DNA from 3 places in the Nocardia sp. NPDC051570 genome. Region 1 is predicted to be linked to each of the others. Evidence: riboswitches for the same ligand, from Rfam matches in the RefSeq annotation. Region 1 holds a riboswitch; each other region holds the start of a gene.
The links. A riboswitch is a leader RNA that binds a small molecule or an ion and turns the genes downstream of it on or off. The one in region 1 is predicted to bind magnesium.

Region 1 (9,711 bases):
CGCGTACGGGCCCGGCCGCGACCTATCCGCGCTGGTGACCGCGATCCTCACGGATGCGGAATTCCGCTCCGCCCGAAACACTGTCGTGCACGGACCGGTCGAATGGTTGATCGGTATGGTGCGGGCGCTGCGGATCCCGCTCGACGACGATGCCCAAGTCCGGCGAGTGGCCGGGGTGCTGCGCGGGCTGGGACAGCTGCCGTTCTATCCGCCCGACGTCGGCGGGTGGCCGCGCGGGCAGGGATGGATGTCCAGCGCGGCCGCGCACTCCCGGCTGACCGCCGCGGCCGAGATGATGAAGACGGCCGACCTGTCGCCGATCGCGCAGGCGGCGCGGCCGGACCGGCTCGACGCCGCGGCACATCTGCTCGGCGTGGGCGGCTGGTCGGATCGCAGCGCGAAGCTGCTCGCCGCCGTCGCGGACCCGGCCCGGCTGATCACCCTCGCTGTGAATACTCCCGAATACCTCACCAGCTGAAAGCGCCTCTGCCATGCCGGAATTCACTCGCAGACAGTTCCTCGTCGGCTCCAGCGTGCTCGGCGCGCTGGGCGTGCTCGGCGCGTCCGCCATCACCTGGGACGAGCTGCACCGCCGCGCCGAAACCACACCCCTGCCACCGGGGTCGGGCGTGCTGGTGGTGCTCACGCTCTACGGCGGCAACGACGGCATCAACACTGTGATTCCCTACGCCGACAACGCCTATCACGACGCTCGCCCCGAATTGGCCTATCGCGCCGAGGAAGTGCTGCATCTCGACGATCGACTCGGCCTGAACCCAGCAATGAAGGGCCTTGCTCAGCTGTGGCAGCAGCGGCGCCTGGCCATCGTGCGCGGCGTGGGCTATCCGAAGCCTGACCACAGCCACTTTCGTTCCATGGACATCTGGCAGACCGCGTCGCCGGACGAGCCGGTGCCGACCGGCTGGATCGGGCGCTGGCTCGACGTCACCGGCGACGATCCGGTCCGTGCGGTGAGTATCGGATCGGTGCTGCCGCAGTTGGCGCTCGGTGTGAAACACACTGCGGCGGCGCTGGATCCTGCCTCGGCGCCGCTGCCGCCGGAGATGTCCGCGGCGCTCTCGGGGCTGGCTGCCACCGATCCGGCCGACAGCGCCGCACAGGGCTGTGTGTGCACCGGCTACCAGGCGGAACAGACTGTCGAGCAGACCTTTTCAGTGCTGAAGGGAACGAAGGCCACACCGGGCGGCAATCCGCTGTCGGCCCAACTCGACCTGGTCGGGCGGTGCATCAAGGCCGCAGTGCCGACGCGGGTCTATTCGGTGAGCTTGGGCGGCTTCGACACCCATGCCGATGAACGCCACACCCAGGAGCAACTGCTCGGCCGCTTCGACGAGGCCGTGTCGGGCTTCCTACGGGACATGGCCGGGCACCCGGTGGTCCTGCTGGCCTACAGCGAGTTCGGCCGCCGCGTGCACGCCAACGCCTCCCAGGGCACCGACCACGGCACCGCGGGTCCGGTCTTCGTCGCCGGGGCGCCGGTCGAAGGCGGTTTCTACGGGGACGAACCCAGCCTCACCGATCTGGACGACGGCGATCTGAAGTCCACGGTCGACTTCCGCGACATCTACCACGAACTGCTGCACCGGGTGGTCGCCACCGATCCGGACGCGGTGGTGGGTCCAGGTCGCCGCGACCTCGGCGTGATCGCCTGACCGTCGAGAGCCCAGTAGAAGGGGTGGGCGCCGTCGGCACGGCCTGCGCGCGTTGCCGGGAGCCACGGTGGTGCGTATGCGGCTATAGTGGCAGTGCACCTCGTTAGGTGAGGCTCCTGTTCGAACAAAGGCCACTGATCTCACGACGTCGAGAGACGCCCAAGATCAGGACAGATCTTCCCGGCTTAAGGGTTGATCCCAGGTGGCTTCCCGCCGGATATCCGGCAGGGATACGTCGTGTAGTGCCGAAGCTCAACGTGTGGGGTCGCGTGCGACGTATTTCCGTTCGTGCAAACTCCTTCGTGCGTTCACTGAATCCTGTTGAGCCCGTAGGTAGGTGTGACGAATGAAGAACCTGATGACATGTGTTCCGATGGCCGGAGCCGGTGCCGAGCGGTCGGCGCTGGACAACCTGCTGCTCACCCGCGGCATTCTGCTGGCGAACAATATCCGATTCCTGCTGATCAGGACCGCCGCAGGCACGCCTGCGCTGGCACTGCGCGAAGAGTTCCGCGGACTCGTCGCCCCGCTGTTGCGCGCCGACGAGGGCCCGGGCAGCATCGACGTCGAATTCTGGGACTTCGGCCCCGACGAGGTGCGCTGCCCGCGCCCGAACGCATTGACCCGCAACAGCTTTCCCGCTGATGATCTCGAGCTGATCGCAGTCCAGCGATACGGCTGCGAATGGATCTCCCTGGAGGGAATGTTCGAACCGCATGCGGGCGATATCGGATTCCCCATCGATATCGTGTTCTCCTGGGTCGACGGCAACGATCCGGCAGTGGCCAGGCGACGCGCCGAAGCGGCGGTCGGCGTCACCCTCGGCGAGGGCGACACAGCCCCGGCCCGGACCCGGCAGATCGATGAACTACGGTTCGCGCTGCGGTCGGTGCGGGAGTACGCGCCGTGGGTGCGACGGATCTTCATCGCCACCGACTCCACCCCACCAGGCTGGCTCGCCGAAGACCCGAAGGTGACGATTGTTCGTGCGGCGGAGCACTTTTTGGACCCGACCTGCCTGCCGACATTCAACTCCCACGCCGTCGAATCGCAGCTGCAGCACATCCCGGGGTTGAGCGAGCATTTCATCTACGCCAACGACGATATGTTCTTGGGTCGTCCTGTCGCTCCGGAGATGTTCTTCACCTGCGGTGGTATCAGCAGGTTCGCCGATTCCGAACTCCGGATCGGCACCGGCCCGAATACCAAGCAGCGCAGCGGGTTCGAGAACGGGGCGCGGGTGAACCGGAAACTGCTGCAGGATCGGTTCGGGCAGGTGATCACCCGGCACCTCGCGCATGCGCCGACACCGCTGCGGCGCAGTGTGCTGCTGGAGATGGAGCGGGAGTTCGCCGATGATTTCGCCAGGACCCAGGCCAGCCCGTTCCGCTCCAGCACCGATATCTCGGTGACCAACTCGCTCTACCACTACTTCGCCTTGCTGACCGGCAGGGCGGTACGGCACGAAACCGCCCGGGTCCACTACGTGGACACCACGACCCACGACGGGCTCGATCAGCTCGATGTGCTGCCGGTGCGCCGCGACGTCGACTTCTTCTGCCTCAACGACAGCAGCTTCCCCGAGATCGAGGAATCCCACCGCGTGGCGCGGGTGCAGTGCTTCCTGGAGAACTACTTCCCGCGGCCCGCGCCGTGGGAGCGAGCCGCTGCCCCGGCACGCAGCCGGGAGGTAGAATCCGACACCGCCGCCGCATAGCAGGCACAGCGAGTTCCGGACCGGATTGCGCTGTGCCGCATCCAGTCCGGAACTCTGTACTCCGGCCAATGCAGGCAGGTGACCATCCTCAGCAAGTGAGGAGCCCAAGGCTCAACGAGGCAGCTTCAACCGGGTGTTGACGCTCCACACACACGCGCGAGGAAGTTTCGGCTGCTTGGGCCTTTGAGGCGGCCCTTCGCGTGGGACTCTGCTGACTGAGGCGTGAAGAGGTCGCGTGTTTGTCGCGTTCAACACCGCGGCGGCGGCAAGCGATGACCCCGCCAGGCCGCGATCGACTCCTCGTCGCTCCAGTACGACACCGTGATCCCCAGACCGTCCGCGCCGCGAGCCGAATCGACGCCGAGGAAACCCGGCTGGTCGGCAGCCAGTTTCAGCATCCGCTCGGCCCTGTCCCCATACCCCTCGTCACCAGCGGTCCGCACGGAAGTGAACACCACCGCGTAATAGGGCGGGGCGGGCAGCGATGCGGGCACAAGATCGGCCACAAGGTCCTCCAACAGGCAACGACGGGGGTATCACCTCAAAACGATCTCGCACACCCACCTGAACCCACAACCCCATTTACCGACCCACGCTCCTAGCCGGACTCGCATCCGGCGGGCACAGCGAACCCATTCACCGAATACTGTTGCGGCGGACCCGAAGTCCTCTTGAACGGGCGCCTTCGCGCAGCTCAGGTTTCGGGCGTCGATGGCGTCGGCACGATCGGTGGCCGATTTCGCGGCGTCATGCAGCTTGGATTCGCAGGTCGACTCATCGAGGTGGAACTCACTGCGGCACTCCCTGTTCGAACCTGGCGCACCGGCGGCGGAGGATCATCGGAGCGATCGGAGAACGTCCGGTATTGCCTGCGTTCCGGTCGTTCGACTGAGCCGTAGTCGTTGGCCGCTGGTCGATCTCGCGGAACATTCGCAACGGCCGCTGAGCGCTCGGTCCGAACCTGCTGTAGCGCAAGGTCAGCCGAACGTCCGCTGTTACCGAGTTGAGTGTGTTCGACCGCTCTCCGCGGGGGCGCTCGGGGCGTCTGGGCCCGATGCTGTCTTCATTCAGGGTCCGGCCATACCCTCTGCGGTGCCCACCGCGGTCGCGATGGTCGTCCCGCGACAGACGCTATGGCCGGCCTTATCGGCACTCGTATCTGTCGAAGTACTGGTATCAGCGCAATGTCCCCGAACGGCGAGATCCATTGAACTCAGGAAACCGCCTGCGACGGAAAGGGCCATGCGCCGCTTCACCATTGCTACTCCGTGAACGCTATGGCCCCGGACGGGCAGATATCGATCGCCTCGTGGGCAGCGGGTTCGTCGGCGGCGTCTGGGTCGAGCACCTTCACGAGGCCGTCGTCATCCTGATCGAAGACGCCGGGAGCGGTCAGTGCACACAGCCCGGCACCGATGCATACAGTTCGGTCGGCGGTTACCCGCATGTGGACTCCTTTCGCGCTTGGCGCGGGAATGGTCACCAGGTGACCGGAAGTTCGTTGACGCCTTGGATTGTCGTGCCGGGCCGCAGGGTCAGTTGCTCCACAGGAACGGCCAGCCGCAGTGCCGGAATGCGCTCGAACAATGCCGCGAGGATGATCTCGAGCTCGAGGCGGGCCAGGTTCTGGCCGAGGCACTGGTGGACGCCGTAACCGAACGCGATATGGTGGCGGGCCGAACGGTGCACGTCGAAGGTGTCCGGTTCGGCGAACACCGAACTGTCGCGATTGGCAATGGAATTGGAAACGATCACGCCCTCGCCCGCCTTGATCAATTGCCCGTCGATCTCGATATCGGCCTTCGCGAATCGGGCGCCCGCGATGTCGGCGATGGCGAGGTAGCGCAGCAGTTCCTCGACCGCGCCCGGGATGAGGCCGGGGTCGGCGCGCAGCGCGGCGTGCTGATCCGGATGCTCCAGAAGGGTGATCACCGACAGCGAGGTCATCGATGCCGTTGTCTCGTGGCCCGCGACGAGCAGCAGTATCGCGGTCGAAACCAGTTCCTCGCGATCGATCTCGCCATGTGCCAGTTGATCGGCGACCAGGCCGGACAGCAGGCCGGGGCCGGGCTCGGCCTGTGCTCTGGTGATCAGCCCGTCCAGGTAGGCCGCGAGTTCGTCGCGTGCGGCGACCGCGGCAGCCGCGGTCGTCGACTGCACCAGCCGCCGGCTCGCGTCCTGGAAGAGTTCGTGGTCCCCGTACGGCACACCGAGCAGCCGGCAGATCACCATGGACGGCACCGGCAGCGCGAACCGGCTGACCAGGTCGGCCGGTGGGCCTGCGGCGAGCATGTCGTCGATGAAGCCGTGCACGATCCGCTCGATGTCGGCCCGCATGCCCTTGACTCGCTTCACGGTGAACTCACTGATCAGCATCCGCCGCTTGACGCCGTGTTCGGGCGGGTCGAGGCTGATGAACGCCTGTCGGCGGTCCTGGAAACCGCGGAAGCGTGGCGAGGTGGCCGGGAAGTAGGCGTGGGTCCGATCCGACGAGAGGCGAGGGTCGGAGAGCAGTGCGCGGGCGGTCTCATGCTTGGTGACCACCCAGGCCGGGCGGCCGTCGAAGAGGGTCACCTGCCGCAGCGAAGCTTCCCCGTCTCGAAGCCGGGAATACTGCTCGGGTAACTGGTAGGGGCAGGTGCGGTCGCTCGGAAAGGTGGGAGCGTTGGTGGATCGGGGCGTCGTAACAATGTCGGTCATCGGTCCCCTTAAGATCATAAGATACTCTTGGTACTCTATTTTCAGATTAAAGTGTCTTCCCATGCGCCGCAACGTTTTTCAGGAGCCAAGCCGCCAGTGAACGCCCGGCAATCCGTCGGCACAACGGTCGACAACCGCAAAGGCTCGCGCAGGCGCGGCGAGGAACTGGAGCGCGCCATCCTGCAGGCGGCGCTGGACGAACTAGCCGACGTCGGCTACCCCGGGCTGACCATGGAACGGGTCGCCATCCGCGCCCGCACCAGCAAGACCGTCCTCTATCGCCGTTGGGCCGGCCGCGCCGAACTGGTGGTGGACGCGTGCAAGATCGGCAGCATCTCCGATGTCGATATCCCTGACACCGGGGCACTCCGCACCGACGTCATCGCTCTGCTGCGCCAGATGTCCGCGAAAATGGCTACGCCCTTCGGCAGCATCCTGCGCGGCCTGCTCGCCGAGATGACGCGCGATCCCGAACTCGGCCGCCTCATCCGGGAACGGGTGCACAAGGTCGGATCGGGCCCGATCCACACCATCCTGGAGCGGGCCGCCGAACGCGGCGAGGTCGACCGCCCCATCCTGAACTCTCGCCGCGCGGCGGTCGCACCCGACCTGTTGCGCAACCACTTCCTACTGTTCGGCGCGCCGGTCGACGATGAAGTCGTCATCGACATCGTCGATGAGGTGTACCTGCCGCTCGTCCTGCGCCCAGACGTCAACAGCCCCGGTCGAATTGAGGCATCGACAACCTCGGACTAGAAAACCGAACGCGACCGCCGCAGCGGCGCACCCATCCCGATCCGGATGTCCAACGGTGCCCCGGACAGGAGGAGTTGCCAAGCCGACTTCAAGATCAAGATGATCGGTCGGTGGCTCGGTATCAGCGGGTACTTCACGTCTCATTCTTGGTGAATCTCATCGCACCGGATGGAAAGACCGCAGCAGCAGTCGGTGTGCCGTTCGCCGTCGATGCCGCCGGCGCAGCCGTCGACGTCAGTTCCACCGTGGACGGAAACGCCGTTACGTTCCGATTCGGCCCTTCGACCTGTCAGGTAATCGAAGAAGAGGTAGAAACGCAGCCGCGAGCATTACCGCGCGCTGCTCGCCGCTGCCGGGCTCGAGCTGGGTGAAACTCATTCGCTGCCAATGGATTTCAGTCTGCTGTCGGCCACCCGCAACGCTCACCCCCGCTGAGCGTCCAGGAGCAGGAGGTCGGCGGCCGGTTCGCCGGTGCCCCAGTTGTCACGGGAGCGGGCGTCGATCACCGCCTGGAGGGTGGGGTAGTAGCCGAAGAGGCGGAACATGTTGTCGCCGCCGAGTTCGCCGAACTGCTCTCGCCAGATTCGGAACAGGAACAGGCTGATCTTGCTGGTGATTCCGGCCATGGGGTATCGGCGCTGGGCATCGGTGAGTTCGGCGTCGGTGATCTCGTCGTCGACCGCGCCGAGTAGGCCGAGGATGCCGCTGCCCTGGTCGAAGGCGAGTTTGATGCGCCAGACGATCTCGGCCGGGAGCAGGTCCTCGGCTGCCTTGCGCAGCACCCATTTCTCCACCACACGGTCGTCGGTGGGCCGCAGCATCGCCTCGGTTGGGAGGTTGAGGCCGTATTCGACGACCGCCGGATCGAGGAAGGGGACGCGGGCCTCGAGGGAGTGGGCCATGGTGGCGCGGTCGATTCGGCGGCATTCGTTGTCGCCGATGTTCGCGATCGATTCGCGCAGCAGGGCCGGGATCAGGTGGCGCGATTGGGTCCGGAAGTGGCCGTAGCCGGCGAAGATCTCGTCGGCTCCCTCGCCGCAGAGCACGACCTTCACCCCGTGGGCCCGGACCTCCCGGGCCAGCAGCATGCTCATCAAGCCCTCGAAAACCAGTACCTGGTTGTAGGACTCGGTCTGATGGATGGCCTCCGACAGCAGCGCCTTGGCCTGGTTCATGTCGAAGGAGCACACCACGTGCTCGATGCCGAGGTGCTCGGCGACCCGCCGCGCGGCCGCGACGTCGGGCGAGCCCTCCATGCCGACGGTGAAGGCGATCAGATCGGGGCGACGCTTGGCGGACAAGGCCGTGATGATGCTGGAGTCGATCCCGCCCGAGAGGTAGGTGCCGATCCTGATCCCCGGGTCCGCGATCAGGTGCTTGTCGACCGAGGCCTCGAGCAGTGCGCGCAACAGCGCCGGGTCGGGGACGCTCGTTCGGCGGTGCGCGTCGAGCGAATACCACTGCCGGACACCGTCCGGGGTGACCAGCGCGCCCTGCGGTAGCGAGCGAACCCGATCGATCGGCAGGCCCAGACCGAGGAAAGCCTTTGCCTCCGAGGCGAAGTACCAGCTCTCGCCGTCGTGGATGTAGTAGAGCGGCTTGATGCCGTAGCGGTCGCGCGCGGCCAGGAACGTGTCGCGCTGCTCGTCGTAGAGGACGAAGGCGAACATGCCGTCCAGGTATTCGACTGCCGCCGCACCGAACTGCTGGTAGAGCGCCAGGACGACCTCGGCATCGGATCCGGTCCGGAACTCGTAGTCACCCGCTCGGTGAGAGCGGATCGCCGCGTGGTTGTAGATCTCCCCGTTGCACACCAGATGCAGCGAGCCGTCGCCGCTGCGCAATGGCTGCTCACCGCTCTCGGCCCCGACGATGCTCAGGCGATGCATTCCGAGCGCGCACCGCTGTCCGATTTCGACGGTGCCGAAGCTGTCCTCGCCCCGATGGGCGATCGCGCCCATCATCCGATCGATGTCGAGTAGCTGAGGTCCGCCGACTATCGCGACAATCCCACACATCGGCTATCCCCTTCACGGCTTCCGCGGTTCGATCAGAACCGATCACAGGGATGATCTTGAAGGGTGCGGAAGCTTGTAAAGCTCTGCCACACAGAAGTATCCGAGAGTTTGCCAATGGGTCACGTATCGGCTCGCAGCCGTCGATCGTTCGTCAGGCAAAGCGGCTTGTATCGCGTCGTCATGATGTGTTGCTGTCGGCGGAGCGGCGGCGAAATTCGTTGATAGCGACCATAGTTCGCCGCTATCCCGGATAGAACCGTAATTTTGTCCCGTCTCTGGAGGAGGTCGACGTGGTTCGCTTTCTGAAGATGGCGGTCCGCCGGGCTCCGGGCGGCCGAACCCGAGGATCGTTGCAGGCTTGCGGGGGCAGCGACAGCTCGCCTCGGTCGGTCCCGTCACGCTGAACCAGCCACTCTCACGCCCACCCCGACGGCAGCACTTGCGACCGCAGCGACCGGTAGGCATCAGCCAAGTGCGGCAATCATCCAATTGGTTTGCGGTTCATGATATTTCACAGTCGCAAATGGGCAACCTACGACTATTCCGATCCTCAGTCACTTCGGGCGAACCGTCTTGCGGGCATAACTGACGACCTGAAGTCAGAGATGTCGTCGTTTCAAGGCATCGTAGCCACCGTGCATGAACGCTCGCGCGCTGTCGACACGACCCACGGGCCGCCACGCTGGGCTTTCAGGACATCGGCGAGGATGCAGCCCTACAGATCGACGCACCACCTTGAATTGTTCGACACTGCCTGGGCTGCAATCCATCTCGGCCAGAAGGCATCGAGAAAACTATCCCCGGCACGATAGGGGTTGTGGTCGCTGGCGCCCTACGGTTCGGCGCC
Region 2 (9,711 bases), on a different contig from region 1:
TGGGACGCCGATATCGCGCTGCCCGGTGCGGCCGAATCGTTCGGCCTGGACTGGGAGGCCGAGCTCGCGATCGTGATCGGCGCCCCACTGCGGCACGCCGATCGCGCCGCCGCGCGCGCCGGGATCGCCGGATATACCGTCGCCAACGACTTCTCCATGCGCGTCTGGCAGCGCAGGACCTCGCAGTGGTTGCAGGGCAAGGCCTTCGAGGCCACCACACCGCTCGGTCCGGAGCTGGTCACCCCCGACGAGGCGGATCCGGCGGACGGGCTGCGCATCTCCTGCCGGGTCAACGGCGTCGAGGAACAGACCGGTTCCACCGACGATCTGGTCTTCGATCCGGCGACCCTGCTGGCCTATATCTCCGAATTCACCACGCTGCGCCCCGGCGATGTGGTCCTGACCGGCACCCCCGGCGGTGTCGGGGCGGCCGCCGATCCGCCCCGGCAGCTGCGCCCCGGCGATGTGGTGGAGACCGAGATCGAGGGAATCGGGTTGCTGCGCAACAGAATCACCACCATGGAAGGAAATCGCGATGACCAGTGACATCACCAATACCCGCGTCGTGCCGATCGTCACCCGGGCGGGTCACGAATACGCCGACACCGCCCAATCCGGCGGCGCGGTCCGCATCTCCGGCGTCAGCCCGCAACACACCCCCGCCACCCGGATCTGGTACGGCAAGGTGAGCAACGAGCCCGGCTACCGCTCCCTGCCGCACCATCACGGCGAGGCCGAGACCGGCGGTTACGTCCTGTCCGGCATCGCCCGAATCTACTTCGGCGAGAACTACCAGGAATACCTTGATATGGCCGAGGGCGATTTCGTCTTCGTCCCGCCCTATATGCCGCACGTCGAGGTCAACATGAGCACCACCGACGAATTGGTCTGGCTCACCTGCCGCACGCCCGACAACATCGTGGTGAATCTGCCGGATGTGGACGATTCGATCCTGGTGGGCTACCGCCGCGCGTGAAGGGCGCTCGCCCAACAACTTCCCCCCGGAAACGATGGGCGGTAGGGTGGCTGTCGGTGGGAGGCCGGAGCGAGAGTTACGGGGGAGTCATGACCGCGATAGCCAGGTTCGGTGCGATTGCGCTCGACAGTCGGGATCCGCGACGGCTCGGGCAGTTCTATCGGGCGCTACTGGATTTCGAGGTTCGGTTCGAATCCGATGAGCTGATCGCGCTGCAGGGCGCGGGGGTGCTGCTGACGATCGAGCGAGTGGAGGACCACCGGGCGCCGGACTGGCCCGGCAACGAGGTCCCCAAGCAGATGCATCTCGATCTGTTCGTCGCCGATCTCGATATCGCGGAGCGGCGGGCCATCGAGGTCGGCGCGGTCAAGGCCGATTTTCAGCCCTCGCCCGATCGCTGGCGGGTACTCCTGGATCCCTCGGGGCATCCGTTCTGCCTCACGGTCCCGCCCGGTGCGTGAATCGGCGGGATGCCCTGCGGCGCAGGGCATACGGTCGGGTTTCTACACTCGGCACATGCGCAGCGTGCCGCTCGTCCGGGTCCTACTGTCCGCGGTCATCTCGGCCGCGGTGCTCACCGGGTGCGGATCGGGCGCCGATCACGGTGCGCCGCAGTCGATCGCCTGGGGAGCGTGTCCGCCCGAGTTCGGCACGGTCGTGCAGTGCGCCCGGATCGACGTGCCGTTGGACTGGGACAAGCCCGAGGGGGAGAAGGTCTCGGTCGGCATCGATCGGTTGCCCGCGGGCGATCCTGATCACCGCATCGGGGCTCTGGTCTTCAATCCCGGGGGACCGGGTGGTTCGGGGACCGAGATCGTCGCCGCGGAGGGCGCGCATCCGGGTATCTTTCCGGCGGAGCTGCGGGCGCGGTTCGATCTCATCGGCCTGGATCCGCGCGGAATCGCCACCAGCCGTCCGGACGTGCGCTGTGATCCCGCGCTGCAGAACAAGATTCCGGATTTCTTCCCCGCCGACGCCGCGGCGTTCGATGCCATGGTCGCGGCAAGCCGGGAGTTCGGACAGAGCTGTCGGCGGCTGTCCGGTGCGCTGCTCGACCATATGGATACCGTCAACGTCGCCCGGGATCTCGAGGTGGTGCGTCAGCGTCTCGGCGGCGCGCCGCTGAACTACCTCGGACTGTCCTACGGCACCGAGATCGGATTCGAATACGCGCGCCTGTATCCCTCCAACAGCCGCGTCCTGGCGCTCGACGGCGCGCTGGTGCATTCGCTGCCGGCGAGCGCGATGAACGTCTACGAATCCGCCGCGTTCGAAGACAGTCTCAACCGCTTCGCCGCCTGGTGCCACATCGCGACCGAATGCGCGCTGGGCACAAGCGATGCCACCGCCGTCGTCCGGGATCTGACGGCCCGGGCCCGGCAGACACCATTGCCCGCGCCCGGCTGCGCCGACTCCGGTAAATGCGCGCCCGTCGTCCGCGCGGGCGATCTGCTGCAGAACATCCAGAACGGCCTGTTGTTCAAATCGCCGATCCCGGGGATCGGCCTCGGCGGTTGGCCGCAGTTGGCCGGCGCCCTCGATCAGGCCCGGCGGGGCGATGCCAGCGGCCTGTCGCCGCAGACCGCCTCCGACACCGAGGGCGGCGGATTGACCGTGGGCTGTGCGGAATACCGCGCGGACTTCGAGGGCTATCCGGCCTTCGAGTCCCAGCAGATCCTGGCCGCCACCATCGCACCGAATACCCTCGGAGCGAACCAGAGCTTCAGCTATATCGCTCAATGTCAGGGCTGGCCGGCAACTTTCAGCGATCCACCGTCCACCGCCATCGCCAAGCCGACGATCGTGCCGTTACTGGTCAACGCGATCCACGACCCGTCGACCTCCTACGGATGGGCGCACCTGTTCGCCAGCCAGGTCCCCAACGCGGTCCTGCTCACCCGCGACGGCGACGGCCACACCTCGTTCTTCCAGCCGGGACACACCCGTGACGCGATCACCCGCTACCTGCTCGACGGCACGGTTCCCCCGGCCGGGACGGTCCTGCCCGACTGAACCGGAATCGGTGCCGCACTGAGGGTTTGCTGGATTCCGGAGTACCGCGCAGAGGCATCACCTATCGTCGGAGGTTGTGAGGTACGCAGCGTTGGCGATGCTCGGCTGCACCGCGATCTCCGGCGCAGTGATTCTCGGCGCATGGCTCACGCGAGGTGAGGTCCGCCGCGCACGGGTGCGGCACGGTCGACATCGTCGATTGCCGCCCGCGCTGGTCTTCGGGCATGTCGGCCTCGCGCTCGTGGCCGCCGCCACGTGGACGACCTTCGTGGTGCTCGGCAACTACGGCATCGCTGTCGCCGCCTTCGTAATGCTCGGCGCGACCGCGGTTCTCGGTGTCACGATGTTCATCCGCTGGATACCCACCTACCGATCGCTCGTCGAATCCGGTGAGGGTCCGGGCGCGGCTCATCGGGCGCCGCGCGAGCCGAACCTGCCTATCCGAGTCGTCCTCGTCCACGGTTGCCTCGCCGTCGGCACCGCGTCCTTGGCGCTGGCCGTGCTGATCGCGAAAGGCTGACTCGCGCAGGCTATGCCGACAGCCGCGCGAGGATCTCCAGAACGGCGGCTTCCTCCCGAACGGGGTCGGCCAGCGGCCGGATGTTGACCGCGATCTCGTCGGCGCCCGCCTCGTGCAGGGCGAGCAGACGCCGGTGGATCGTGTCCTCATCGCCGTAGACGTAGATCTCGTGAATGAGCTCATCGCTCAACTCGCCCTCCGCGGTGGGGGGAAAACCCGCCTCGCGGAACAACTTTCCGTAGGTGGGAAAGGCGGACTGGTGGGCGAAGACGGTCTGCGCGATCCGCCGCACGGCGGCGAAATCGTCGGTGAGCAGGACAGTCACGGCGGCGATCAGCGGTGGCCGGGGGCGCTGCGCCAGACGTGCTCCCTCCGCCAGCGCCGGGCGGGCGATCGAGCGGATATAGGACGGCCCCGAGGAGGTGAGCAGCGCGCCGTCGGAGACCTCACCCGCCAAGCGCAGCATGTTCTTTCGCATCGCGCCCAGCACGATCGGCGGCCGCGGCGGCGTGACCTCCGGTGGCAGGGCGGCATGCACCCGGTAGTATTCGCCATCCAGGTCGACCCGTCCGTCCCAGAGCATCCCGCGCAGCACCGCGATGTATTCGCGCAGATGGGCCAGCGGCTTGCCGAACGGCAGGCCGTAGTTCCCCTCGATGGGAGCCTTGTGGCTGGCCCCCACGCCCAGGCGGAATCGTCCCGGCGCGAGTTCGGCGGCGACCAGTGCCTCGTTCGCCCGCGCCAGGGGATGGCTCGGATAGGTGATCGTGATACCGCTGGCCAAACCGATTCTGCTCGTGCGCGCCGCCGCCGCGGTGACGATGCTCAGCCCGTCCGGCCCCACCGGATACGAAGGCACCCAGGCCATGCCGATACCGGCCTGTTCGGCCCGCGTAATCGCGTCCAGGACAGCGTGAACCGGAGGCGGGAAGATCACGACGCCGACGGGAACGGTGGAAACCATCCCGCTATGGTGCCTGGGGATCCCGGAATCCGGCAATGCCGAGATGGGCCCCGATGGCCGCCACGGCGTCGACCAGTGATCGCCCGCCCAACTGCTCCCAGCCGGGGAACGGCAGTCCCTCGTTGGCGAGGTCGCGGGCGCCGGGACCGCCGAGTTGATCGATCGTCAGCCCGGCGTGCTCATCGATCCACGCAACCATATCGCCCGCGAGGATGTCCTGCCCGCGCCTGCTGTGAATGAACTCGGTCGCGAACACCCCACCGGAGTCGTCCTGTCCTGTCGACACTGGATCCACCCTTCCGATCTTGAGAGGCATTGTGTTGCAATACATCTGAGTTCCTGTATACACCGCTGAGAACCCCAGCGCCCGACCCCGATTCGAGTGCTGGGGCCGCTAGGGTCGCGGGCTCGTCATCCCGAGTGACCGAAGGCGGCGGCCGCCCAGCGGTCCAAGAAGGTGTGTCCGATATGCACGATATGGTCCTCCCATTGGGTGCGGTAGGACCAGGTGAGGTTGCGTAGTACGGCGTGCGCCGCGTACAGGGTGATCGCGGCGGGGTCGGTGGTTCGTGTGATCTCTCGGGACAGCCGCTCGCGTATCCGGGGTGTGGCCTTGGGCCATGCCGCCAGATCCCAGTCGGTGGTGATCAGGTCGTAGCCGGCGTCGCCGTCTCGGCAGGACTGCCAGTCCAGGACGGCGGTGAGTCGACCGTGCTCGGCCAGGACGTTGGCCGGCCCGAAATCGAAGTGCACCACATCATTCGGGGCCGGATGCGTGGGCCGGGCGTCGCGGGCGGCCCGGCGCAGTCGTCGGAGCAGCCGCTCGACCGGGCCGGTGCAGCCGTCGAGCACCGATGGGCGGCACAGCGGGGTGCGGTCCCGAAACAGGCCGTCGCATAAGAACTCCCACCAGTCCGCACTCGCGTGCGCGCCTGCTCCTCGTTGCCTGTCCACCACGCCGATCAGCTGCTCCAGCAGATCCTCGGTGATCTCGTCGACGGCCCGGCCCTCGACCAGTTCCTGCAGCTCGAAGCGGATGTCATCGACTCTGCCCGAGGCGATTTCGGCCGGAATGGGACAGCCGCGGCGCCGCATCCGCGCCATCCGGTCCGTCGTCATCGCCGCCGCATCGGCGGCCTCCTGACGCCAAGGCCGCCATTTGAGAACGAGCCTGCGTCCGTCCGCATCCTCGACCTCGAACGCACCCTCGTCACCGCGCTCGAACGGCCGAACCAGATCCAGCCGCAGGCCACGCTCCCGCGCCAGCAGCACCAGCACCTCGCCCACCCGCCGCTCCCCGACCTCCGGCATCTGCGCTCCCCTCCCCGGATCGACGAATCGAGCCGGACCGCAACGAGTTCCACGGACGTCAACGGTAGCTTCGCCACCCGCGATCTTCGCTGTAGATCATCCGCATCAGGCGAATGGGCTATGAGCGCTGAGGACTGCCGGGGAGAACAGCAACCTCACAGCGGGCGGGCAGTCCGGTGCAAGTGTTGCCCTCTACTCTCGACGCTATGAACACTCCCTCGGTGATCCTGCTGCACGGGCAGCCAGGGGATCGCTCGGACTGGGACGATGTCGTGGCGCGACTTCCGGCGTCGGTTCATGCCTTGGCCTGGGATCGGCCGGGGTACGGGGTCAACCGGTCGGGGGCCTCGACGCTGGCGGACAATGCCGACTGGCTGCTCGAGCGATTCGATCGCGCGGGTATTCGAGACGCCGTCCTGGTCGGGCATTCCTACGGTGGCGGGGTCGCCCTCGCGGCGGCGGCGATGGCGCCCGAGCGGGTGCGTGGTCTGGTGCTGATCGCCAGCGTCGGGCCCGGATGCGTGACGAGGTGGGATGAACTTCTGGCCGCCCCGGTGGCCGGACCGATGCTGTCGATGACGGCCTGGACGGTATTGCCGTGGATGGCCCGCCAATGCGGGGGCGGGGTGGTTCGCGGCCGGTCGTCGGCCTCGCCGTCGCTGCGGGCCCTGGCCTCGATTCGCCACGATCACGGTCAGGTGTGGCGTAGTTTCCTGACCGAGCAGCGCGAGTTGCTTCGGGGAATGGATCATTGGATCGCTCGTCTGGAAGGACATTCGATACCGACGTTGATCCTGGCCGATCCGGCGGATAAGGTCGTTCCGGTCTCGACCGCGCACGCGCTACACGATCGGTTTCCTCGTTCCCGCCTCGAATTGGTCGGTGCGGGCGGACATCATCTGCCCCGCAAGGCCCCGAGCGTCATCGCAGCGAAGTTAGGGGAATTTGCCCACACGTTGGACTGAGCAGCTGCGCGCGAGAACGCGCCGGAGTTTCGACGCGTATCTGCGTCGCGACTATGTCCCGGCCGTGCCGCCCGCGCCGATGTCACCCGATCACAGCCCGGCGCGCAGAGTGATCGACGAGGTGCGCTGGTCGTTCGCCCCGCCGCGGCACTGGCTCGAGGGGGTCGGCGCGAATCTTGTTCTCTCACTGGTGTATCTGCTGGTGTCGCCGCTGGCTCACCCGCACCGTCAGTTCGGCTGGGTGGTGCTGGTCGGCACCTACTTCGCGACCTTCATCCTGGCCGATGTCACGACCACCAATGTGCTGGGCCTGGATATCCACCGGGTTCGGGCGAGCATGGCCGAGGGCATGTCCGTTCGCGGCATCCTGCTGACGAAGAACCTTGCTCTCCTGATCATCGTCGGTCTGCCGACATTGGCGCTCACGGCCGTGCTGGCGCATTCGTTGCCGCCGAAGCCGTTCGTGGGCACGTTGTTCACCGTGGCGTTGCCGCTGCTGTGCTGGCTGGGTGTCGGCAATGTCATCTCGGTCCTGTTGGCGGTTCATACCAGGACGCTGGTGCAGCGGTGGCGGGAGCGCCGCCGGTGGACGACCGTCGTGTGGATCGGGCATCTCGTGCTGCCGTACGGGTTGTACTACCTGGTCGCGCCCATCGACGGCACCCAGCACGACCCGCTGCTCCGGTTGCTGCCGCATATGGATCGAGACATCCGTTTCGTGTTCAATGCCGTTGTCGGCCTGGTGGTCTGGATCCTCGGCACCGTTATCGCCGCGGCCATCGTTCGCCGGCGGGGGCTGCGGATCTACTGAGCAGTGCCCACTCATAGGTGGGTTCGGGCTGCGGGTCCGGGGCCGCGGCGCCGGTGACGAGGAACAGCACCCGTTGTCCGATGGCCGCGGCGTGGGCGGCGAAACGTTCGTAGTCTCCGCTCACCAGCGTGACATCCACCGCGGTCTGGATTCCGTGACGCCGGTGGGGGTTCATGACGGTGTCGGTCAGGCGATGGTGCAGCAGATCGATGGCCTGGGCTCGCGCGCTGAGCTGCGTGACATGCTGGGGGTCGCGTGTCCGCAGTGCCTTCGCGGCCGACGCACCGAGAGCGACGGCAGCGCGGCCTATTTCGCCGAGGTAACCGGCGATATGTTGCGGCAGAAAATGATTGGGCTGTCTGCGTCGGCCGATGTCCGCGACGTGCCGGGCCAGTGCCCCCATCCGGCGCAGGTCGTCGACGATCTGGATCTCGCTGACGATGGAGCGCAGATCACCGGCCACCGGCGCTTGTAATACGAGGAGGCGGAACGACTTTTCTTCGGCTGCCCGGGTCAGCGCGGTGATGTGGTGATATCGGTCGACTACCGCCTGGGCGGCGGCCGGGTCGGCGGTGAGTAGAGCCCGGGTTGCCTGGTCCATGGCGGTACAGACCTGTTCGGCTGCCTCGTCCAATGTTCGGGCCAGGTCGGTCATCTGTTCATGGAATGCCTCGCGCATATGCCCGCGCTCCTGTCACGTCTCGTTGTTCGCGGCCGACGCCTGGTGGCGTCGGCCGCAGCGCATTCCGAGCACGCCTGAGCACGCGCGATAGTGGCAGGTATTCCGCAGTGTGTCAGGCGTTTACGGTGCAGCAAGCCGGGAACGAATCAGGTTGCCGAACCGGACTCGGATACGGACTCTCTCCGGATGTCATCTGTCGCTCCTCACCTCCTTGCCGCCGAGACGTACGCCGTGACGTCAGAACTACCGGGGGGAATGCCCGGGCCGAGCGGCCGGGTACGCACCCCTCTCGTCAGAGCTTCGGCACTGCACGACGTATCCCGTTATCCGGGAAGCCACTTGGGATCGCGCCTTAATCCGGGGCGATCTGTCCTGATCCTGGGCGTCTCTCGACGTCGTCGGATCAGTGGCCTGTATTCGCACAGGAGCCTCGCCTAGCGAGGTGCTGACTCGGCCATCCTCCGCCCGCGTCACCACATCTGTCAATCACCCGGCCGTTCCCGGGCATCTTGGGCACGAGGCAATAGGTGACCGGGACGGGGTCACTGCGTGCCGTTCTCCAGGTCCTGTTTCACCGCGGCGAGGGCGTCGACCGGAGTCAGGTCCTGACCCTGCGCGTTCTGGCCCAGTTGGCGGAATCGGTGAACTGCCATATCACCGGAGTCGCGCCGCCGTAGGACGTCCAGCCGGTGCCGGAGTCGCCGCCGGCGTTCTCGTAGATCTGGGATGCGTACCCGGTGCCGTCCGGATAGGCGGACGAGATCAGTCCGGGCACCTGCGACAGATCCGCCGATCCGATCTGTCCCAATACCATTGCGGGATATACGACAGCGCGACCGTCACACCCGCGGTGTTGAAGGCGTAACGTTGCGATGCGGCTGACGAATCAGCACGACGTCGAGTGTGCCGCCGGACCCTGTGCCCCACCTGAACCGGAGCCGCGAACCGGCTCGGCCGTGACGGTGGGTGCCGTCGCTACCGACTCCTGAAGTCCGATGAATCGGAGTGTCCCACTGCGGCTTTCATCGCGGTCGTCGTCATTGCAACGTGAGTGGGGTTTCGGATTCGATGCGCGTCAGCTTGTGTGGGTTGCGAACGAAGTAGAGGCCGGTGATGCGGGTGTCCTCTACGCGGGCCGCCAGGACGCCGTCCAATTCGCCGTCGAGGCGGAGGATCAGTGCCGGGTTGCCGTTGACCACGGTGGGGCCGACGGTGAGGGTGGCCTCGGTCTTGGCCAGGCCTCCCAGGAGGAAGCGGAGTACCTTCTCGGCGCCGATGATCGGGCGGAGTGCGGCCTGTTTGACGCCGCCGCCGTCGCTGACGGCGACCACATGGGGGGCGAGTACGTCGAGCAGGCCCTGGAGGTCTCTGGTGTCCAGTGCGCGCTGGAAAGACTCCAGCGCCGCGCGGGTTTCGCCGGCGGTGACCGCGGTGCGGGGGCGGCGGGCGTCGACGTGGCGGCGGGCGCG
Region 3 (9,711 bases), on a different contig from region 1:
GCGGTCAGCGCGAGCGACAGCAGCACCAGCGACCAGACGATGACGCCCGCGACGATGTTCTGCCGGGTGCTGTTGACCCACGGGCCGAGCACGGCTTTGTCGTTACACAGCAGCACCAGAAATACCGTGGCCGACGGCAGCAGTACCCCGGCCAGCGCCTGCACGCCCTGGGTCAGCAGGCCGAGCACGTGGTCGGGGCTGAACGAGACCGCGGCGGCGATACCGAGCAACAGCGCGTAGCCGAGGTAGAACATCGGTGCTTCGGTGATCTTCCAATGCAGCGAGTGCCGCTTACCGAGGGTGTCACCGAGCGCGTAGGTGGTGGCCAAACCCACGGCGTTGGCTCCGACCAGAGAAGCGTCCAGCAGCAGAATCGCGAACAACGCACCCACGGTGTGTCCCAGATGATCGTGCAGCGCCCGGGCGACCGCGCCCGCATCGGTGAAGTGACCGACATCGGCAGGGGCCAGGCCGAACGCGGCCGCTGCCATGATCGCGATCGCACCCGCCATGACCACGACGATCCCGACCCACAGGTCGATCCGCTCGTAGCGGATCCAGCGCGGGGTGATGCGCTTGTCGACGATGTTGGACTGCTGGAAGAACAGCTGCCACGGCGCGACGGTCGTGCCGACGATCGCGACGATGAGCAGCAGCAGTGTGGAATTCAGGCCGCCCGGGAACGAGGGGACGATGCCCTTCACGGTGTCGGTGGCACTGGGGTGCACCAGGAACGCCAACGGGAACATCACGATGTTGATCGCGATGAGCCCGAACAGGAATCGCTCCCAGCGCCGGAACGAGCCACCCGCGACGACCGCGAACAGCAGCACCGCGGCCACCGGCACCGCGATGGCTTTGGGCATCCCGAAGTAGCCGAGAGCCAGTGCGACACCGATGAATTCGGTGACGATCGTCATGGCGTTCACGATGAACAGGTCACCGACGCTGAACGCGCCCCAGAACCTGCCGAACCGGGCGAAGATCAGCCGGGCGTGCCCGACACCGGCGACCGCGCCGAGACGCACCACCATTTCCTGGTTGACGTAGAGCACCGGGATGAGCAGCGCCAGCGTCCAGACCAGGGCCATGCCGTAGTTCTGCCCGGCTTGGGCGTAGGTGGCCACGCCGCCGGCGTCGTTGTCGCCGACCATGACGATCAGGCCGGGGCCGATGATGGCCAGCAGCATCTTGAAGCGCTGCCAGCGGCCGCGGCCCTCGAGGGTGTCGTGCTGGCCGATGGTGCCCAGCGCGCCGACGATGTCGCCGACGTGCGCGGAATCGAGGACAGCGGTGGTCGGTGCAGCGGTGGGGGTTGGTGACGGAGTCGTTGTGGTGGTGCGGCGGGTCGCGCCGGTGGAGAACAAGGCCATCGCCATTGCTCCCTTCCTGAAATATCTTGCGGTACTGCTGTGATGGGTTCGGCGATCGCCGAATGTCGACGTCGGGGGGTAAGTCGCAGACTGCGGTTGTGCCGGATCCGTTCCAGCACAACCGCAATGGGCGATCAGGCCGCTGGGGCAGCGGTACCGGAGCCGGCAGGCGCCGGGGTGGAGGGAGTGTTGAGGCGCTGGAAGAACTGGATCGCGCTGGCGATGCCGACCGGCACACCCAGCAGTACCGTGCCTGCGGCCGCGCCGAGCGCGATGCCCGCGGCCGCGCCCGCGATGCAGCCGCCGACCCAGCCCGGAACGAAGATCGGCGTCATCAGCGTCGCGGGCACGATCGCACCCAGTACGCAGCCACCGACCGCGCCGATGATGGTGCCGACCAGCGCACCCACCCCGGTGGCCAGGCCGAATTGGGTGCCCGCCGCGGCCAGGGCACTGTCGAAGTCGGCTTGGGCATCGACCGGGGTCACCATCTGCACCGGCTTCGCAGCGGCGGGATCGGTGCTCGGAGTCAGTGTCGCGGTGTTGCCGTCGATCGTGGCCGCGATCGGAAACCGTGATCCGTTGATGTCGTAGGCCAGCGGCAACCCGGCAACGACCGTGCCGGTGGCATCGAGCACTTGGAACTGGCCGTCGCGGGCGGCCAGCGAGCCCGCGTCGGTGGCGACGACCACGGAGTTGCCGTCGCGTTTGGCGGTCCAGTGGATACCGGGCGCGAGGTCGGTGTGTGTGATCGGCGCCGAAATCGGTTGCACCGGAGCCGCATCCGAGTCGGGCATGTTGAAGCTGAGTACGCCGAGCGCAACAGTGGCGGCGGTGGCGTACGCGGTGATCTTCCTCATCAGATAAAACCTTCGAACAATTCGAGATGAACATTCTTGGCCAGCATTCGACGAACGTGGCTTCTTGCGGGCATAAAGACCCATGCCCGAATGGCTATTCAACGATTACCGCACCGAATACCGGCCCGAAAATGCAGCACAAATCAACGGTCATGCGCAGACGCAGACCGCGACAATGGACGATATCTCAGGCTCGTGTGATGTGAATCCACTCACGCACGGGTGGGGAAGACCATGGGTGGGGAAGACACGGAACTCGGATACGGACTATCGCCTCGAGCCATGGTCGTTCCTCACCTCCTTGCGGCCGGGGCGCGCGGGGACGCCGTCGCGGAGCGCACGAAGAAGTGGCCGCAGCAGAATGCCACCGGCGCGACCTCTCTCGTCAGAGCTTCGGCACTGGACGACGTATCCCGTTGCCCGGGAAGCCACTTGGGATCGCGCCTTAATCCGGGGCGACCTGTCCTGATCTTGGGCGTCTCTGGACGTCGTCAGATCAGTGGCCTGTGTTCGTGCAGGAGCCTCGCCTAGCGAGGTGCTTTTTCCGTGTTACAGCCTGACACAATCCGACGATCGAAGTCAATTAAGGCAACGGACCACCTTTTCGAATTACTGCCAGTCAGAAGTTATTTCACCGAAGGCGCCGACGCTGCAGCGACCGCCCAGTCTTTCCGACTCATCAAATCCACCGCGCCGCCCGACTTCCACAAGGAATGCCCGAGACGATCTGTGCCGAAATCCGCACTACCACGAACGATTCGCCCCCACGCCGCGCCCTCCCGCGCCCACGCCCGCATCCTGCGCACCTCCTCGGCCACCGACCGCCGACGCGAAATCGTCACCGCCACCGAGATCCTCGACGCCGACTGCATCCGGCGGCGCACCTTCTACCTGAACCGGCCCGAGGGCGACCCGCACGGCTCGGTCTCGGCCATCGCGCAGGGCGTATTAGGCCAAGCGCGAGAGCAACAAGCGGCTGATCACCGTGAAGCGCGGAGGCCCCCGAGGCTATAGATCAACGATGCCCCTCTTGGTTCGCCGGTTCACGGCTGACGCATCGATGTGACGCTGGAACTCATGAGCATCGACGAGATCATCACGTTCATCGAATCCCTGGGCGCAGTGCTGACGCTTCGCCCCGGGCCCGGTGACGGGTCACCCGAGATCGCGTGGGAGGACACGTTCTTCTACTACGCCCCCGACGGCAGAGTCCCGGCCACGGGCCAGCCGTTCGCGACGATCGTGACCAAGGATCACCCCGACGACGACAGATCGGATCTGAACCGCCCCGGCGCCTTCCGTCTGAACATCGGCGTCGGCAAGGACGTGTTCGTCAGGTCGACAGGCCATGATCCTCGGGAAACCGCCACCCGTGGCGGTGACCCGAGCATCGCCGACACGGTGCTGGCACACCCCGTCTACGGCAATGCCGCATGGCTCGCGGTCGTGAACCCCGGCGCGCGAACCGAGGAGCCGATCCAGGAAATGCTCCGCACGGCCCACGACCACGCGCGGTCGCGCTACCAACGCCGTGCCGGATCGCAATAACGCGGCCCGCCAACTCGGATCCGCCAGCGGGTTCGCCTGCGTCGACACGCTGATCGCCGATCGGCTGCCGTGCGGGCATTCGAGCCAGCCATAACCTTCGGCGGCCAATGGATCTCACGCATAGTGTCTTGCCGTGAGAGATCTTCGCCTACTGCCCAAGGTTCATCTGCACACGCACCTGGAAAGCGCGATCCGTCCCGCGACGATCCGCGAGCTGGGGGGCGAGCCACCCGCTCGAGATCGGCCGTTCACCGGTTTCGGCAAATTCGCCGAGCAGCGGGCCACCGTGCGGGCGCTTCTCCGCGACTATCAGCACTTCCGTCGTATCGCCGTAGAGTTTTGCCAGGACGAGGCGGCCGAGGGGGTCCGCTACGCGGAGGTCACTTTCACCGCGGCGGCTCACGGTGAGCGCGTTGACGATCTGACGATGCCGCTGGAAGCGGTGCTGGACGGCTTTGCCGTCGGCGCGCGGCGGTATGGCGTCGAGGTCCGTGTCATCCTGGACCATTCGCGACGACGCTCGGTGGAGCGGCTGTGGCGCACTCTGGAGCTGGCGACCCGGTATCCGCAGGTGGTCGCGATCGGGCTGGCGGGCGATGAGTCCTATCCGGCGAGACCGTTCGCTGAGGTATTCCCTGCTGCCCGGGATGCCGGGCTCCACCTGGTGCACCATGCCGGGGAGACGGCCGGCCCCGAGAGCATATGGGAGGCATTGACGGTGGGGCACGCCGATCGGATCGGCCACGGCATCCGTGTACTGGAGGATCCGGCCTTGGTGACCGAGTTGCGGAAACGCCGTATCCCGCTGGAGGTCTGCCCTTCCTCCAACGTGCTGCTCGGGCTGGTGTCGTCGCTGCCGCAGCATCCGTTGCCGAGCCTGGTGGAGGCCGGTCTCACGATCACCCTGAACACCGACGGGGAGACGTCGTTGACGGCGGAGTACCAGCGTGCCCGGGAGGTCTTCGGCTACAGCGACGCCGACCTGGGTAACCTGGCCCGCACCTCGGTCGAGGCCAGCTTCGCTCCCGCAGAATTGAAAGCCCGGATCGGTGCTGAGATCGATCAATGGTTGAGCAGCTGAGCATGCCGAGGTCGGTCCACGGAACGTCCTATATCGGGCGCTGGGCGCGCGTTCGATCAAATCGCACCTACTGATGAGTTCATCGGTGCCCTGGTAGGCGCTCCTCGACTACGGCCAGTGCTGGCCGCTCAGATCGACTGCGGCGCAGCACGTCCGGTAGCCGATCAGTGACGATGCCGGTGACGGATGGCTCGCCCCGGTCTCGCCCGGAGGTTCACGACACCGTTGAATTCGCTCCCCGCGCGCAGCTGCGCAAGGATTCGAGATAGGCGCTCATCGCGTCCCGGTTGCGGGTCAACAGGTCGATGCGTTCGGTCATACGGTTGCGCTGGTGCTCGAGCGTGGCGATGATCTCCGGGGTGGCGTCGGCGAAATGGATGTCGCGCGGATCGTCCAGGCAGGGCAGGATCTGCTTGATGACGCGGGTGGGCAGCCCGGCGTCCAGCAGACCGCGAATGTGGACGACCTGGTCCATCAGGCGCTCGTCGTAATCGCGATAACCGTTGGCACTGCGGCCGACACGGATCAAGCCCTGCTGCTCGTAGTAACGCAGCAGCCGCGGAGCGGTGCCGGTGCGTTCCGCGAGTTCCCCGATGCGCATATGTCCTATCCCACAACGAACTTCATTTGACCTTCACATGTATGTCAAGGTTTCAGGATAGCCCCATGAGCAAGGACATCACGCTTTTCAACTACAGCCCCATCACAGAGCGCGAGCCGATCCACTGGCCGGACCGCAAGCGCGTCGCGTTCTACATCGGACTCAACATCGAGCACTTCTACGTCGATCTCCCCGGAACGGCCACCTACGAGGGTACGACCGCACTGACTCCGGACGCGCTCAACTACGGCTGGCGCGACTATGGGCCGCGGGTGGGCATCTGGCGGCAGATCGAACTGCTGGACAAGTACGGCATCCGTGCCAGTGCGCTGTTGAACTCCGATGTGGGCGAACGGTATCCGCAGATCATCGCGGCCGGCAGGGAACGGGACTGGGCGTGGCTGGCACACGGCAGCAGCAACAGTCACCTGCACACAGGTCTCACGGTCGAGCAGGAGCGAGTCGCGTTGCGCGACATCATCACCACCATCGAGGAGACCACCGGAGGGCGCCCACGCGGGTGGATGGGTCCAGGACTCACCGAAACCTTTGCTACTCCCGAGCTTTTGGCCGAGCTCGGCGTGGGGTACGTGCTCGACTGGACCAACGACGACCAGCCCTACCGGTTGACGAGCGTGCCGGGCATGTTGAGCGTGCCGTATTCGGTGGAGCTCAACGACCTCGGGATCTTCGTGAGCAAGGGGCTCACCGGTCCCGATTTCGTGCAGATGGTCAAGGACCAGGTGGACCAGCTTTACGCCGATTCCGCGGACAGTGGCCGGGTGATGGCGTTGGCCTTGCACCCCTTTATCACCGGCCAGGCGTTCCGTCACCGCTACCTCGACGAGGCGCTGGATTACGTCGTCAATCATCCCGGAGTGTGGACGACGACCAGCGACGAGATTGCCGACCACTATCGGCAGGCCACCGCTGGCTCCTGACACGGCACAGGACTTCGTCGTCCTCCGGTCAGATCATCCCGCATGGGCCGCGTTCAACTTGTCAACTGGCTGGACTGTCGACAAACCTTCCGTTGTCTTTCAGTTTCTGTACTACGTCGTCCGACAGTTCCCATCTCCTTGCTTGATCCGCGGTGACACGCAAGGGAATACTCGCAGGGAAATTGAAGACATCGTGCGGGTCCCAGGCATTTTTTACTTCCACCAGCCTGGGAAGGTTATCGCCGAAGTAATGCCCCAATCGCGTCTCTATTCGGCGGTCGGTCCAATTTACGTAACAGGCCGAAGAGTACGGCCGCCAGGATTTTTGGAAGTCCTTGAACCAATCCATATGCCGTGCGTCCTCCGACGGGTCTTTCCAACCGGCTCTCGTCAGGACACTCAGCAGGGTCAGCCTGTTGGAGAACGAGAACTGCTCTGCTGTGTCTCGTTCCACCTCTGCGATCGAGGACAGATCCGATTCTGTTGCCGCAGCCCAGATCCACGTCCAGATATTTCCGAAAGCCTTCGCATGATGCTCTTTCAATACCTTGATTGCCTCGGCATCGAGAAAATTACTGGAGTTATTGGTGAGATTCGACGATCGGATTCGCTCATGAAATTCAGGAAGGCCACCGCCGACCTTATCGTAGATAACTTCGGCCGCCTCGGTCCAGGGAAGCGTTCGCACACTCCGCTCAGTCGACGGTGGAGTTTCTCGTAACAGTACGGTCAGGTATTCTTCAAATTCTTTCTGAGGTCCAACGAACACCCCACCGACATCAATCCATCCGACGGACTGCGGCATGATCGTGAAGTATGAGTTCAGTCTCCTATCGTCAGTGACGGCCCAGTGCTGCCAGCGATCGAGCACCGTTTCGAGATGCTGCCAGGGCCACATGACTCTGTAGGAAACCACATCCGGAATTTTGTGGGCTCGAACTGTGAAATTCGTGACTACGCCGAAGTTCCCTCCGCCGGAGCCTCGGCACGCCCAGAACAGATCCGGATTGGTGTCCTTGTCGGCTGTCAGAATACGCCCTCGGGCATCGACTATTTCCATGGAGACGACACTCCTGGTAAACGAACGGAGAGTTCGGCTCAACATTCCACTGCCACCACCCAACGCAAAGCCCCCCACGCTCACGTCGTAGCACGTTCCAGTGGTGACCGCTTGACCACGTTCCGCCAGGACATGGTTCACTTTTCTATTCTTGATACCAGGCCCGAGGCGTACCAAGCTGTCCGAGACGTATTCGATGTGGTCGATACTCGAGACATCGATCACGATTCCATCGTCGACCGAGCAGTAGCCCTCGGTGCCATGCCCTCCGGATCGAATTCTAAACTGCTTGCCCGCATCACGTGCATATTCGATAGCGGACGAGACATCCTTCGAGTCCTTGCAGTAGATGATCTCGTCCGGGCGGGAATCATACATAGCGTTCCAGCATTTACGTGCCTGATCGTACGTATCGCTATCCTTGGTCACCACGGTCAGGTCAGAGATCTTCATATCGGCACATCTCCTTACATTCTGTTCTGACGGAACATGCAGGATTGCCGGGATAGCTCGCTCGTCTCAACTGTTCGTACACGAAGCCTACGCGGAGCATACCCAACAGTTTGCTCCATCACCGGGAAGGGGACGGTGAACCAGGCTCGACAGTGCGATCATGGTGGGCGTGGAACCGACCGAGACGCATGACGATCTGCGCGACATACTCAACCGGTGGGACCCCATCGGCGTGGCAGACCTGGTAGACGACGAATACGACTGCTTGATAGCGCCGCTGCTCTCGAGGCTGAACACCGGAGCGGGCCGAGCCGAGATCGGCGAGTTCCTCAGACATGAATTGGCGGATCACTTCGGGCTGAGTCGGGAGAATCGCGGTGTGAACCAGGTCGCTGACCGCTTGGTCGCGTGGTGGGTAACCGCTCGAGCCTGACGTCGGGCGTGTGGGATGCGTTGGCCGAGTAGGTGGTTCGCGCTGCGGCGCGAAACTTGTTCGCACATGCCACTGGGCAGGTGTGTTCATGCGAGCCGTATCCGTTGGCCGCCAGCAGATCTCGCGAATATCCGCTTCTGGCAATCAATCGAGCGGCAGACTGGCGATGGGTTCGATGCCGATCAGGGCTTGCGCCCGGCACCAGCCCAGGCCCAGGACGGCCCGGCGTAAGGCTCGGCCTTGAACAATGGTTCTTCGGCGAGTTCGGGGTGCCAGTCCTCCAGTGTCACTACTCCCGGTTCGATGAGATCGGTTCCGGCGAACAGTGTTTCGATCTCGGCACGAGTGCGTGGGACGATCGTTTTGCCGGCACGCTCGCCTACTTGCGCGGCCCGCGCCATTCCCCGCATATCGAAATCCCCGGTGACATGACTGATGGTCAGACTACTGCCGGAGGGCACCGCATCCAGCAGCCGCGCGATGATGCCGTGCGGATCGGCCTCGTCGGGCAGGTACATCGCGACCATGGCCAGCATGATGGCGACGGGACGGTCGAGATCGAGGGTATCGATGAGGGCCGGGTCGGTCAGGATCGAGTCGGGGTCGTGCAGATCGGCGTGGATGAACGCGGTCCTGCCCTGCGGGGTGCTGCCCATCAGGGCGCGAGCGTGCGCCATCACGAGGGGGTCCTTGTCCACATAGACGATGCGCGCCGACGGGTCCACCTCCTGCGCTACCTCGTGCACATTGCGCGCGGTCGGCAAACCCGTACCGATATCGAGAAATTGGGTGATGCCGAGCTCGGTCATCACATAGCGCACGGCCCGGCCGAGGAAGGCGCGGTTCGTGCGCACCATGGCACGAAGGCCGGGAATGTGCGAGGCGATCTCGTCGCCGAGTGCGCGATCGGCCGGGTAGTTGTCCACGCCGCCGAGCCAGTAATCGTAGAAGCGTGCCTCGTTCGGTTTGGTGGTGTCGATGGTGGTCGATAACCGTGTAACCGTCCGGCCGCTGTCCGACATGATGAAGCCCCTCTCCGTGGTGCTCGCGCCGGGATGCGCTGATCACACCACACGAGCCACCGACCCTCGGCGACTCGCCAGGCAGTACGACGCCAGGATATTCCCGGAAATCGACCGCGTACCGCCATTTCACTCGGAACCGTTGTCCGAGGCGAGATTCGGCGAGCGGACAGCGGGTGCGGGATGTTCAGGCCCGTAGGCAAACTCTCCGAATGGTGGAATATCCGCATGAACGCGTCATCCGTGACCCGGCCGATGGGCTCGCGGCCACGATATGTGGCAGGTGCGTGGGCAACGGTACCGGTTACCGGCTGTCGAGATCGCCGTTCGCCCTACATT

Region 2: another riboswitch for magnesium. It lies ahead of phoU (phosphate signaling complex protein PhoU); the one in region 1 lies ahead of ACIA76_RS41165 (stealth family protein).
Region 3: another riboswitch for magnesium. It lies ahead of ACIA76_RS27030 (hypothetical protein); the one in region 1 lies ahead of ACIA76_RS41165 (stealth family protein).

Annotation. Positions count from the first base shown of each region.
Region 1 is NZ_JBITDI010000031.1:6,673-16,383, forward strand. Features, by position in the region: gene ACIA76_RS41155 (DUF1800 family protein) at 1-478, shown strand, start outside; gene ACIA76_RS41160 (DUF1501 domain-containing protein) at 492-1,673, shown strand; M-box (ykoK) riboswitch at 1,766-1,944, shown strand; gene ACIA76_RS41165 (stealth family protein) at 2,020-3,390, shown strand; gene ACIA76_RS41170 (antibiotic biosynthesis monooxygenase family protein) at 3,639-3,896, opposite strand; gene ACIA76_RS41175 (ferredoxin) at 4,652-4,837, opposite strand; gene ACIA76_RS41180 (cytochrome P450) at 4,870-6,153, opposite strand; gene ACIA76_RS41185 (TetR/AcrR family transcriptional regulator) at 6,118-6,846, shown strand; gene ACIA76_RS41190 (asparagine synthetase B family protein) at 7,269-8,864, opposite strand.
Region 2 is NZ_JBITDI010000016.1:165,611-175,321, reverse strand. Features, by position in the region: gene ACIA76_RS33095 (fumarylacetoacetate hydrolase family protein) at 1-546, shown strand, start outside; gene ACIA76_RS33090 (cupin domain-containing protein) at 536-976, shown strand; gene ACIA76_RS33085 (VOC family protein) at 1,066-1,437, shown strand; gene ACIA76_RS33080 (alpha/beta hydrolase) at 1,493-2,989, shown strand; gene ACIA76_RS33075 (hypothetical protein) at 3,066-3,509, shown strand; gene ACIA76_RS33070 (LLM class flavin-dependent oxidoreductase) at 3,520-4,473, opposite strand; gene ACIA76_RS33065 (hypothetical protein) at 4,478-4,759, opposite strand; gene ACIA76_RS33060 (phosphotransferase) at 4,885-5,784, opposite strand; gene ACIA76_RS33055 (alpha/beta fold hydrolase) at 5,991-6,749, shown strand; gene ACIA76_RS33050 (hypothetical protein) at 6,730-7,560, shown strand; gene phoU (phosphate signaling complex protein PhoU) at 7,514-8,239, opposite strand; M-box (ykoK) riboswitch at 8,520-8,691, opposite strand; gene ACIA76_RS33040 (hypothetical protein) at 8,841-9,056, opposite strand; gene ACIA76_RS33035 (RNA polymerase sigma-70 factor) at 9,280-9,711, opposite strand, start outside.
Region 3 is NZ_JBITDI010000011.1:180,016-189,726, reverse strand. Features, by position in the region: gene ACIA76_RS27035 (NRAMP family divalent metal transporter) at 1-1,373, opposite strand, end outside; gene ACIA76_RS27030 (hypothetical protein) at 1,508-2,233, opposite strand; M-box (ykoK) riboswitch at 2,604-2,775, opposite strand; gene ACIA76_RS27025 (hypothetical protein) at 2,963-3,247, shown strand; gene ACIA76_RS27020 (DUF6194 family protein) at 3,311-3,781, shown strand; gene add (adenosine deaminase) at 3,915-4,862, shown strand; gene ACIA76_RS27010 (MerR family transcriptional regulator) at 5,077-5,463, opposite strand; gene ACIA76_RS27005 (polysaccharide deacetylase family protein) at 5,529-6,404, shown strand; gene ACIA76_RS27000 (FAD-binding oxidoreductase) at 6,466-7,917, opposite strand; gene ACIA76_RS26995 (hypothetical protein) at 8,078-8,350, shown strand; gene ACIA76_RS26990 (SAM-dependent methyltransferase) at 8,533-9,372, opposite strand.